3 regions of the Pseudaquabacterium rugosum genome follow, and region 3 is predicted to be linked to each of the others. Evidence: predicted binding sites of a transcription regulator. Region 3 holds the regulator's gene; each other region holds the start of a gene.
What was found. The regulator sigma-54, encoded in region 3, starts transcription at its own class of promoters, with help from an activator protein. The targets are predictions, from matches to a motif close to TGGCANGNAANCTGCTTT.

Region 1 (3,896 bases), 100 kb from region 3:
CCCTTGAGGGGGAGCGGCCTCGGCCGCTTCGGGGGTGGGCTCGCTCACGCCGGCTTGATGCAGCCGTCGACCGGGCAGACGGCCACGCACTGCGGCGAATCGAACTGACCTTCGCACTCGGTGCACTTGGACGGATCGATCTTGAAGGTGCCGCCCTTCTCGCTGATGGCGACGTTCGGGCACTCGGGCTCGCAGGCGGAGCAGCCGGTGCACATGGAGGCGATGATCTTGAGGGCCATGGGGTTCTCCTGGGGCAGATGGCTTCGGGGAGTTCAGCGTCGGTTTGCCGACGTTCGCGACAACGGGCGGGCCGTCACCGATCACTCTGCAAGCTTCGTGCGCGCCTGCCGCGCGACGCACGCGTCCAACCCGCGACAGCCGCGGCCCGCCAAGACCCCTGATGACAGGCGTCAGGCAAGGTGGGCGTGCGGGCGTGCGGGCGTGCGGATGGACGAACGTCAGGCCGCCGCCTCGGCCGCACCGGTGTAGGCGCCCTGGCGGATGCGCGCGTCACCGCGCGGCTGGTGCACGAGCACGCCATCGGCGATGCGCTTGCGGTAGTCGGCGAACCAGCTCAGCGCGGCCTTCTCGATGTACTCGTGGGCGTACTGGTCGACCGGCTCGATGCCCGCGGCCTTGAGCTCGTCCTTCGGGCAGGCGCCGATCTTGGCCACCAGCACCGCATGGCAGTCGTTGATGGCGCTGACGATGGACGGCAGCTGCTCGTCCTCGCCGTAGCCGCCCTGGCAGTAGAGGTCGACGCGGCGGTGGCCGACGAACGTGGCGCTGAGCACGCGGGCCGGCGCCGGGCCGCTCCCAAGGCGGCCCGCGGCCCCCTCGGGGGGCAGGCGCACGGCGCCTGGGGGCTCCACGTACCCGACCTCGAAGATCTGGAACTCGGTGGCGTGGCCGAAGTGCTGGTTGACCTTGCCATGGCCTTCGGTGGCCACGGCGACCAGCACCTTCATGTCCGGATCGACGCCGTCGTCGGCCTCGTTGGCCGCCAAGGCCGAACGTTTGGCATCGACCTGGGCCTGGCGCTCGACCTCGACCTTGTCCTGGTAGGCCTTGCGGCGGTCCAGGTCGTAGACGACCGCCATCTCCTCGATCTTGTCGAGGGTGAACTCCTCGGAGCGGTCCTCGCCCAGCAGGCCCACCGCATCGGCGCGGCATTGCCGGCAATGCCGCATCAGGTTCGCGCCACCGGCACAGGCGTCCTGCACGGCCTTGAGCTCCTGCGCGCTCGGGCCGCGCTGGCCGTTGAGGCCGAACCAGGTGCCATGCTCGGGCTCGGAGATGAGCGGCATGATGTTGTGCAGGAAGGCGCCGCGCTTCTTGACCTCGCGGTTCACCTCGATCAGGTGCTCGTCGTTGATGCCGGGGATCAGCACCGAGTTGATCTTGGTGAGCACGCCGCGTGCGGTCAGCATCTCCAGGCCCTTCATCTGCTGCTCGTGCAGGATGCGGGCGGCCTCGACGCCGGTCACGCGCCGGTGGTTCCAGAAGATCCACGGGTAGATCCTGGCGCCGATCTCCGGATCGACCATGTTGATGGTGATCGTGACGTGGTCGATGTTGTACTTGCAGATCTCGTCGACCTGGGCCGGCAGCGCCAGGCCGTTGGTCGACAGGCACAGCTTGATGTCGGGCGCCTGCTCGTGGAGCATGCGCATGGTGTCGAAGGTCTTCTTCGGATTGGCCAGCGAATCGCCGGGGCCGGCGATGCCCAGCACCGTCATCTGCGGGATCTCGCTGGCCACCGCCAGCACCTTCTTGACGGCCTGATCGGGCGTCAGCTTCTGGCTGACCACGCCGGGGCGGCTCTCGTTGCTGCAGTCGTACTTGCGATTGCAGTAGTTGCACTGGATGTTGCAGGCCGGGGCCACGGCCACGTGCATCCGCGCATAGTGGTGGTGGGCCTCCTCCGAGTAGCAGGGATGGTTCTTGACCTTCTCCCAGATCTCGGGCGGCATGTCGTCGGCACCGCCGGACGAGCCGCAACTGGCCTTGCCCTCGCCACCGGTGGTGCCGCAGCCGCCGCCGGTCTCGGGGGTCTCGATGACTTCGCTGAGTGCCTGGTGACCCTTGCGCAGGTCACCGATGGATACGAACGCCGTGGTACTGGACATGGGAGGACCTCGTGTCGCGGGTGGAAGGAGTGGGCGTGTGTGACCCCTTCATTGCGAGACCCATGCCAGCGGCGTTCAGCCGTGCAAGCTGTTGAATATCAAGGACTTTGCGCCAGATCAACGCCCACCCGGCGCTGTGCGGATGGCGACAAAGACGACAGCGGCCGCACGCGGTTTCCCGTGGCGGCCGCTGCGGCGGTGTCGTGGGGCCGACGTGCGGGCGGCGCGCGCCGGTGAGCGGGCGCGCCGCCTCAGGCGCTGCCGGCCGCCTGCTCGATGGCCAGCGCCGCGCCCGACAGCGCGGCCAGCGTGTCGACGATCAGCGGCGTCGGGATGGCCTGCAGATAGGCCTCGAAACGGCCCTTGGCCTCGAAGCGCTGGCGGAAGGCCGAGGCGAAGAAGCGCTCGGCGAAGCGCGGCACGATGCCGCCGCCGATGTAGACGCCGCCGCGTGCGCCCAGCGTCAGCGCCGCGTTGCCGGCCACGCCACCCAGCAGCGCGCAGAACTGGTCGATCGTGCGGCCGCACAGCGCATCGCTGCCGTCCAGGCCGCGGGTGACGATGGCCGCGGTGTCGAGCCCGGCATCGACCGTCTGGCCCAGCACCTCGCCCAGGCCGCGGTAGAGCAGCGGCAGGCCGATGCCCGACAGCAGGCGCTCGGCCGAGACGTGCGGATGCTCGCGCCGCACGACCTTCAGCAGCGCGGCCTCCAGATCGTCGGCCGCCGCCAGCGTGACGTGACCGCCCTCGCCCGGCAGCGCGACCCAGCCGGCGCGGGTGGCCACCACCGCGCCCACGCCCAGGCCGGTGCCCGGGCCGACGACGGCCAGCGTGCCCTGCGGCGCGGGGGGCGGTCCGGCCTCGCAGCGCAGCTGCTCGCCGCGCAGCACCGGCAGCGACAGCGCCAGCGCCTCGAAGTCGTTGAGCACCAGCAGGCCGTCGAGCCCCAGCTGCTGCTGCAGGCCACGGCGCGAGAAGGCCCAGGCGCTGTTGGTGAAGGCCACGCGGTCCTCGCCGACGGCGGTGGCCACCGCCAGCGCCGCCCAGCGCGGGGTGGCCAGCGGCGCACCGGTGGCCTCGGCGACCTGGCGCAGATAGGCCTGGGCGGCCTCGCCCGGGCCGGCATGGTCGGCCGCGGCCAGCTTCAGGATGTGGGCCGGCGCGGCGCCCGGTGCCTCCTGGAGCGCGAAGCGGGCATTGGTGCCGCCGATGTCGGCCAGCAGGCGGGGATAGGTCGTCATCTGGGGGTCTGGCGTGCGTGGATCCATCGGCCGGCAGCCGGGACGCCGCCGGCCGGCCGGGCGGATCGGTTACAGCACCGACCGCCCACGATGTAATCGGGATACATATTCTGCCGCAGCCGTCCGCATGGCCCGGGGCCGCGCACCCCCTCCTCGAACGAGGGGGGCGGCAAAAGCCCCGATTGCGCCGGATCGCGGCCGCATGTGACAGGATTGACGCGGATCATCCGGCAGCATGCTGGAGGCCTGCAAACCGGTACCGCGCCCCGGGCGACGGTCACCCCCTCCGGCCCGGCAGCGGGCCAGCCCTCGCGGCCATGCGGCCTGGCGCGACGGTCCTGTTCGCCGCGTGACCTTCCTCCTGCCCGCGGCGATGTCCCGAACCTGCTCCGATCCTGCGCGTCCCACGGTCCTGCCCGCGGCCCGGCGCCCATCCCGGGCCCGGCCGGCCAGCGCCAGCCCGGCGGTGCTGCTGTGCGCGGTGGCGCTGATCGTGGCGCCAGCGCTGGCGACCGGATCGGCATCG
Region 2 (3,896 bases), on a different contig from region 3:
GCGATGCACCGGACGGTGCACCGACGACCGGCCGGCGGGCATCACAGCGAGTAGTACATGTCGTATTCGACCGGGTGCACGGCCATGCGGAAGCGGGTCACTTCCTGCATCTTCAGGTCGATGTAGGCATCGATCCAGGCATCGGTGAACACGCCACCCTTGGTCAGGAACGCACGGTCCTTGTCCAGGTATTCCAGAGCCTGGTCCAGGCTGTGGCAGACGGTCGGGATCAGCTTGTCCTCTTCCGGCGGCAGGTGGTAGAGATCCTTCGTGGCGGCTTCGCCCGGGTGGATCTTGTTCTCGACACCGTCCAGACCGGCCATCAGCAGCGCGGCGAAGCACAGGTAGGGGTTGGCCGAGGGATCCGGGAAGCGGGCCTCGACGCGACGGCCCTTCGGGTTCGCGACGTACGGAATGCGGATCGAGGCCGAGCGGTTCTTGGCCGAGTAGGCCAGCTTCACCGGGGCTTCGAAGCCCGGCACCAGACGCTTGTAGCTGTTGGTGCCCGGGTTGGTGATGGCATTCAGCGCACGGGCGTGCTTGATGATGCCGCCGATGTAGTACAGCGCGAATTCCGACAGACCGGCGTAGCCGTCACCGGCGAACAGGTTCTTGCCGTCCTTCCAGACCGACTGGTGCACGTGCATGCCCGAGCCGTTGTCGCCGACGATGGGCTTCGGCATGAACGTCGCGGTCTTGCCGTAGGCGTGCGCGACGTTGTTGATGATGTACTTCTGGAGCTGGGTCCAGTCGGCACGTTCGACCAGCGAGCTGAACTTGCTGCCGATCTCCATCTGGCCGGCGTTGGCCACCTCATGGTGATGGACCTCGACCGGGATGCCCATCTGTTCCATGATCAGGCACATTTCCGAGCGCATGTCCTGGCCGCTGTCGACCGGAGGCACCGGGAAATAACCGCCCTTGACGGTCGGGCGATAGCCCTTGTTGCCGCCTTCGTAGGCCTTGCCGGTGTTCCAGGCGGCTTCTTCGGATTCGATCTCGAAGAAGGCACCGCTCATGTCGTTGCCCCAGCGCACGCCGTCGAAGACGAAGAACTCGGGCTCCGGGCCGAAGTAGGCGACATCGCCCAGGCCCGACGACTTCATGTAGGCCTCGGCACGCTTGGCCAGCGAGCGCGGATCGCGCTCGTAGGGCTTGCCGTCGGCCGGATCGATGACGTCGCAGGTCAGGATCAGCGTCGGCTCTTCGAAGAACGGATCGATGTTGGCCGTGCTCGGGTCCGGCATCAGCAGCATGTCGGAGGCTTCGATGCCCTTCCAACCGGCGATCGACGAACCGTCAAAAGCGTGGCCCGACGTGAACTTGTCTTCGTCAAAGGCGGAAATGGGCACGGAAACGTGCTGTTCCTTGCCGCGGGTGTCGGTGAAACGGAAGTCGACGAACTTGACTTCGTTTTCCTTCACCATCGACATCACGTCGGCGACGGTCTTGGCCATCAAGAATCTCCTAGCGGGACGCAGGTGGGGTAACTGGAATGAGGGGGGATGCGGACGCGGTCACCGAGCCCGGCAGGGCGCCGGGCGACCACGAACGCCCAACAATGTAGCAGAAACCATGCCTCGACCCGGCAGGCTCCCCGCTTCGGGGCTGAGGGTCCCTGGACGGCGCCGCGTGGCACGCAAGACCCACGCGACGCATCATTTTGGTGCGTTCTTTTGCACCAAGATGGATCAGCTGTCGCGCACCATTTCGGGGCCCATCGTGCAGGCCTGATGCTGCAGCCCCTCGATCAGACCGGGCCAGGCACAGGTCACGGCATCGGGCGGGCCCTTGAGGCCGAGCTCGATGTGGCGACCCCATTGCGGGTGGTCGACACTGGGCAGGCTGAACACGCGCACCGCCGGATGGGCGGCCTCCAGCGCCTCCATCAAGGGCGTCAGCGCCGACTCCATCGCGCCGATGACGATGACCGAGCGCTCGACCTGCCGGTCGCGGCCGTGCAGGCCGGCCAGCGGACCGTCGAGCACCGCCTCGATCATCGGATGGGCCATCACCGGAAAGCCGGGCACGAAGTACAGCCGGCCGACCTGGAAGCCCGGGATGCGGTTGTACGGGTTCTCGATCAGCGCGGCCCCGGCCGGAAAGCAGCCCATCTGCAGCCGCTGCACGTTGTCGGGCCGCTCGGGCTCGCAGGGCAGGCCCTGCTCCGCGGCGAGCTCCTGCATGCGCAGGCGGATGCGCTCGGCGGCCTGCGGATGCAGTTGCAGCGGCAGGTCGAAGGCCTCGGCCGCGGCCTGGCGGGTGTGGTCGTCCGGTGTGGCACCGATGCCACCGCAGGAGAACACGATGTCGCCGCTGGCATGGGCCTCGGCGATGGCCGCGCGGATCTGCGCCCGGTCATCGCCGAGGTAGCGCGCCCAGGACAGGGCCAGGCCGCGCGCGCGCAGCAGCTCGATCACCTTCGGCAGGTGCTTGTCCTGGCGTTTGCCGGACAGGATCTCGTCACCGATGACGAGCAGGCCGAAGCGGGAGGGGGCGGTCACGGGATCGGTCATGGGCGTCGTCCGGGGCGTCGCGCAAGGCGGTCAAGCGCGGTCAAGGGCGGGGATCGGAGGAGGCGCCGGGCGGCCGCGGCTCGGCAGAGCCCATCGGGGGCAGCACCCGTTCGAGCCAGGATGCGCCGGGCACCGGCGCGGTGGCCCCGGCGGCCGGGGTGATGTCGATGATCTCGCCGCGCGGGGCACTGTCGGCGGCCTGGCGCTCCCGCAAGGCCTGCAGCGCGGCCAGCAGGTAGTGGGTGAACCACAGCGAGCAGAACACGAACACCAGCATGTAGAGCCACAGCGACAGGCCGAGGAACAGCGGCGCCAGCGCCACCGTCAGCGCACCGGCGGCCCAGATCAGGGCCGGCGCCGCGCCCAGCCAGCCACAGGCCACGCCGATGGCCAGCAAGGGCCAGCGGTGTTCGCGCAGCAGGGTCTTGCGCTCCTGCGCGTCGGCATGCTCGGCCAGGGCGTCGAAGCCCATCACCCGGGCCGTCAGCCAGCCCCAGATCACCGGCGGCAGCAGCAGCGCCACCGGCGGCAACAGCCACAGCGGCAGGCTGAGCACCAGCGCACCGAGCGCCGCCACCGCGCACCCCAGCGACCAGGCCACGCTGCGCAGCGTCCCCGCGCCCTGCCGGGCCTGCAGCTGCGGGAAGCGCCGCTGCGCGACCAGCCGCACGATGGTCGGCGTCAGCATCCAGGCCACCAGCAGCACGCTGAGCACCACCACCAGCGGCACGGCCAGCAGCAGCACCAGCAGCGGCGCCAGCACCGGCCGCAGCGACAGGCCGGTGAAGCCCTCGATGCTGTCCAGGGCCGCGCCCACCGGCGCCCAGCCGTTGACCCCGGCATCGACCAGGCCCGTGGCCGGCACCCAGAACAGCCAGCCGGCCAGCGCCCCCAACGGCAGCGCCAGCAGCAGCGGCGCCAGCGACATCATCACCAGGCGCGGCATCAGGCTGTAGACCAGGGCGCGCCACCATGCATCGAACACGAGCTTCATGCCGTCCAGCATACGCGAGCACGCGACGCCGCCGCCCGTGCCGGGCCGCATCGCAGCGCCGCGTGCCGGCCGCCGGCCCAGCGCGGATCAGGCCCGGCCGAACAGCCGGGCCACGGCCCGCCACTGCAGCGACCAGAAGCCGCGGCCGTAGTCGCGGCCGGAGGCCTGGTCGCGGATGCCGGTCGGGAAATAGCCGGTGTCGAAACGGGCGGTGCCGAACAAGCGGTCCCAGACGGGGAACAGCACCGCGTAGTTGCAGCCGCCCAGACTGCCCTGCCCTTGCCGGCCCTCATGGCCGAGACCGACCGCATGGTGCAGCCGGTGGTAGTGCGGACTGACCAGCCAGTGGCGCAGCGGACCGAAGTCCAGCCGCACGTTCGCGTGCG
Region 3 (3,896 bases):
TTGGCCTCGGTCTTGAGGCGGGCCCATTCGCCCAGCAGCGGGCGGAAGGCGCGCAACTGCTCGAAGGCGAAGCGGCGCTGCAGGCCCGGGGCGATGCCGCAGGCGATCTGCGCCGCCTCGATGGCGATGGTGCCGGCGCCGCAGCAGGGGTCGAGCAGGGCGCCGTCCTCGGCCCGGCCCTGCCAGCCGGCGGCCGCCAGCATGGCCGCGGCCAGCGTTTCCTTCAGCGGCGCCTCGCCCTTGAGGCCGCCGTCACGCTCGTCGCGCCAGCCGCGCTTGAACAGCGCCTCGCCGCTGAGGTCCACGTACAGCGTGGCCAGATCCTCGGCCAGGTGCAGCACCAGCGACAGGTCCGGGTGGCGGGTGTCGACGCTGGGGCGCTCGCCGGTGGCATCGCGCAGCACGTCGCACAGCGCGTCCTTCACCCGCAGCGTGGCGAAGTTCAGGCTCTGCAGCGGCGAGCGCTGGGCGCTGGTGTCGATGCGGAAGGTCTCGCGCGGCGTGATCCAGTCGACCCAGGGCACGCGCCGGGCCAGCGCGTAGAGGTCGTCCTCGTGGCCGTAGGGGCCGTGGGCCAGCGGCCACAGCACGCGCTGGGCGAGGCGGCATTCCAGGTTCAGCCGCATCGCGCCCACGCCGTCGGCGCGCACCCGCACGCCGCCCTTGAGCTCGATCACCGGCCGGCGCGAGGGATCGGCCGGCACCACCGAGCGGTCGACGCCCAGCAGGCGGGCGCACTCGTCGGCCAGCAGCGGCTCGACGCCGGCCGGGCAGGGCAGGAACAGCGAGACCGGCTCGCCGCTGGCCACCGGTGCCAGCGCGAGCTCCGGCCGGCGCAGCGGTGGGCCGCCCGGTCGGCCACCCGGTCGGCCGCCGGGGCCGGGGCCCGGTCGCCCGGGGCCGCCCGGACCCCGGCCTTGCGGGCCGCCGTGGGGGGCGTGGCCCGGGCCCGGGCCACGTCGGGCTCCGTGAGGGGCGGGGCCGTCATCACGGCGGTGGCGCGGCATGCCGCCGATCGGCGGCTTGGGAAATTTGGGGGTGGTCACGGCAGGAAGCCTCCAGCGCGGACGGCCTGCACAGGGCAGGCATCGCGGGGTACGGGAAGACGGAACGTCAGGCGGACGGGGCCGGCTGGGCCGGGCCCGTCCGGGGAATGCTCACAAGGCCTTGCGCAGATTGGCCGGCGCGATCTTCAGCGCCTCGCGGTACTTGGCCACGGTGCGGCGGGCGACGGTGATGCCCTGCTCGCCCAGCATGTCCGACAGCTGGCTGTCGGACAGCGGCTTGGCCTGGTCCTCGTTGGCCACCAGCTGCTTGATCAGCGCGCGCACCGCGGTGCTCGACGCGTTGCCGCCGGCCTCGGTGTTCAGGCTGGAGCCGAAGAAGTACTTCAGCTCGAAGGTGCCGTAGGGCGTGGTCATGTACTTGGCCGTGGTCACGCGCGAGATGGTGCTCTCGTGCAGGCCCAGCTCGTCGGCGATCTCGCGCAGCACCAGCGGCTTCATCGCGATCTCGCCGTGGGTGAAGAAGCCCTTCTGCCGCTCGACGATGGCCTGGCTGACGCGCAGGATGGTGTCGAAGCGCTGCAGGATGTTCTTCATGAACCAGCGCGCCTCCTGCAGGCGTGACGACAGCCCGCTGGCCGAGCCGTTGCGCTGGCCGCGGATGGCCTGCGCGTACAGGTCGTTGATGCGCAGCTTGGGCATGACGTCCGGATTGAGGGTCGCCTTCCAGCCGCGCCCCGACTTCAGCACGATGACGTCGGGCACGATGATGTTGGCCTCGGCGCGCGCGAACGGGCGGCCGGGCTTGGGCTCGCAGCTCAGGATCAGGGCCTGGGCCTCGCGCAGCAGCTGCTCGTCGGCGCCGGTGGCCTGCATCAGCTTCTTCGCGTCGCGGCGCGCCAGCAGCTCGAGGCCGGCCTCGGCGATGCGGATGGCGACCTTGCGTGCGGGACTGCGCGGCTTGTCCTTGAGCTGCAGCACCAGGCATTCGGACAGGCCCGAGGCGCCGACGCCGGTGGGCTCCATGCTCTGCAGCCATTTCAGCGCGCAACGCAGGCGGTCGGCCAGCTCCTCGCGTTCGTCGGCCTGATCGGGATCGTCCGGATCGATGCCGAGCGCGCTGCCCAGACGCTCGGCGATCTCGGCGAGCGGGTCGCCCAGATAACCGTCTTCGTCGAGAGACTCGATGAGCACCAGCACCGCGGCCTGGTCCTCCTCGGACAGCCGCATGCCCAGCAGCTGGCGCCGGAGGTGGTCCTGCAGCGTCGGTCCCTGGTCGGCCGACTCGATGGGCTCGAAGTCGTCGTCCCCGCTGCCGCTGCCGGTGTTGCCGGAGGGCAGCTCGCGGATGCCGTCGAAGTCGTCGCGCTCGGTGCCGTTTTCCCAGTCGTCGCGCTCGGTGGCGCCGAAGTCGGCGTTGTCGACCCCGGCCGGCTCGTCGCCGCCGGAGCCGTCACCGGCGGCGCCGTCCTCGCGCTCGGCCAGGCGTTCCTTCTCGCGCTGGCCGGCGGCGTCCTGGCTGGACGACAGGCGCTCCAGCCCGAACTCCATCGGCGCGTGGTCCTCCTCGACGTCGAGGAAGGGGTTCTGTTCGAGCATCTGCTCGATTTCCTGGTGCAGCTCGAGCGTCGACAGCTGCAGCAGCCGGATCGACTGCTGCAGCTGCGGCGTCAGCGCCAGGTGCTGGGACAGGCGGACCTGCAGGGACGGTTTCATGACTGCTTGCTTCCGTCCGTCACATCTTGAAGTGTTCGCCGAGGTAGACGCGCCGCACGTCGGGATTGCCGACGATCTCGGTCGGCGTGCCCTCGGCCAGCACACGGCCCTCGCTGATGATGTAGGCCCGGTCGCAGATGTCGAGCATCTCGCGCACGTTGTGGTCGGTGATCAGCACACCGATGCCCCGCGCCTTCAGGAAGCCGATGATGCGCTGGATCTCGATCACCGCGATCGGGTCGACCCCGGCGAAGGGCTCGTCGAGCAGGATGAAGCGGGGCTGCGAGGCCAGCGCGCGGGCGATCTCGACGCGCCGGCGTTCGCCGCCGGACAGGGACGGCGCGGGCGCGTCACGCAGCCGGGTGAGCGACAGGTCGTCCATCAGCTGTTCGAGCTGGCGGTCGATGGTCGCGCGGTCCAGGGCCTTGCCCTGGGCATCGTGCTGCAGTTCGAGCACGGCGCGGATGTTCTCCTCGACGCTGAGCTTGCGGAAGATCGAGGCTTCCTGCGGCAGGTAGCTCAGGCCCAGGCTGGCGCGGCGGTGGATCGGCTGGTGCTGCACCGGCTGGCCGTCGATGTGGATCTCGCCCGCATCGGCACGCACCAGGCCGACGACCATGTAGAACGTGGTGGTCTTGCCTGCGCCGTTGGGGCCGAGCAGGCCGATGACCTCGCCGGCGGCCACGCGCAGATGGACTTCCTTGACCACCTGCCGGGCACCGTAGCGCTTCTGCAGGCCGCGGACCTCGAGCCGGCTGCCGCCGTCGGCGGTGCGGGTCGCGGAGGCGGTCGTCATGGGCGGTCCGCGCCGGACGGGCCGGTCTTCAGCGGCAAGGGCACCTGGGGCGCGGCGGGCACGGTGGCCCGCGGCTGGATCACCGCGCGCACGCGGCCGCCGGGATTGCCGGCGCTGGCCGCACCGCCGCTGACGCTGATCTGCTCGGCCACGTTGTCCCAGACGATCTCGCCGCCGGTGATCTCGTCGGCCACCGTCGTGCCGCGCAGGCGCCGCACGACCGCCTGGCCGACGAAGCGCAGCGTACCGGCCTTGCCGTCGTAGTCGATGCGGGTGGCGCTGCCCTCGACGGTCTCGTCGCTGCCGTCGCGCTTCTGGCGGTACTGGGCGGGCTTGGCCGTGCTGCCGCTGGCGGTGGCCGAGGGATGGCCCTCACGGCT

Region 1: a site for sigma-54 is predicted at 2,180-2,197, ahead of nifB (nitrogenase cofactor biosynthesis protein NifB). Genes of this name have one in related genera too.
Region 2: a site for sigma-54 is predicted at 1,564-1,581, ahead of glnA (type I glutamate--ammonia ligase). Genes of this name have one in related genera too.

The regions. Positions count from the first base shown of each region.
Region 1 is NZ_JBBUTF010000008.1:221,073-224,968, reverse strand. It holds gene AACH11_RS11025 (4Fe-4S binding protein) at 45-239, opposite strand; gene nifB (nitrogenase cofactor biosynthesis protein NifB) at 459-2,129, opposite strand; gene glk (glucokinase) at 2,381-3,370, opposite strand; gene AACH11_RS11010 (M48 family metalloprotease) at 3,744-3,896, shown strand, end outside.
Region 2 is NZ_JBBUTF010000007.1:250,313-254,208, reverse strand. It holds gene glnA (type I glutamate--ammonia ligase) at 42-1,457, opposite strand; gene AACH11_RS09855 (competence/damage-inducible protein A) at 1,692-2,516, opposite strand; gene AACH11_RS09850 (EI24 domain-containing protein) at 2,557-3,510, opposite strand; gene AACH11_RS09845 (sterol desaturase family protein) at 3,598-3,896, opposite strand, start outside.
Region 3 is NZ_JBBUTF010000008.1:120,845-124,740, forward strand. It holds gene AACH11_RS10600 (THUMP domain-containing class I SAM-dependent RNA methyltransferase) at 1-809, opposite strand, end outside; gene AACH11_RS10605 (RNA polymerase factor sigma-54) at 1,158-2,720, opposite strand; gene lptB (LPS export ABC transporter ATP-binding protein) at 2,740-3,516, opposite strand; gene lptA (lipopolysaccharide transport periplasmic protein LptA) at 3,513-3,896, opposite strand, start outside.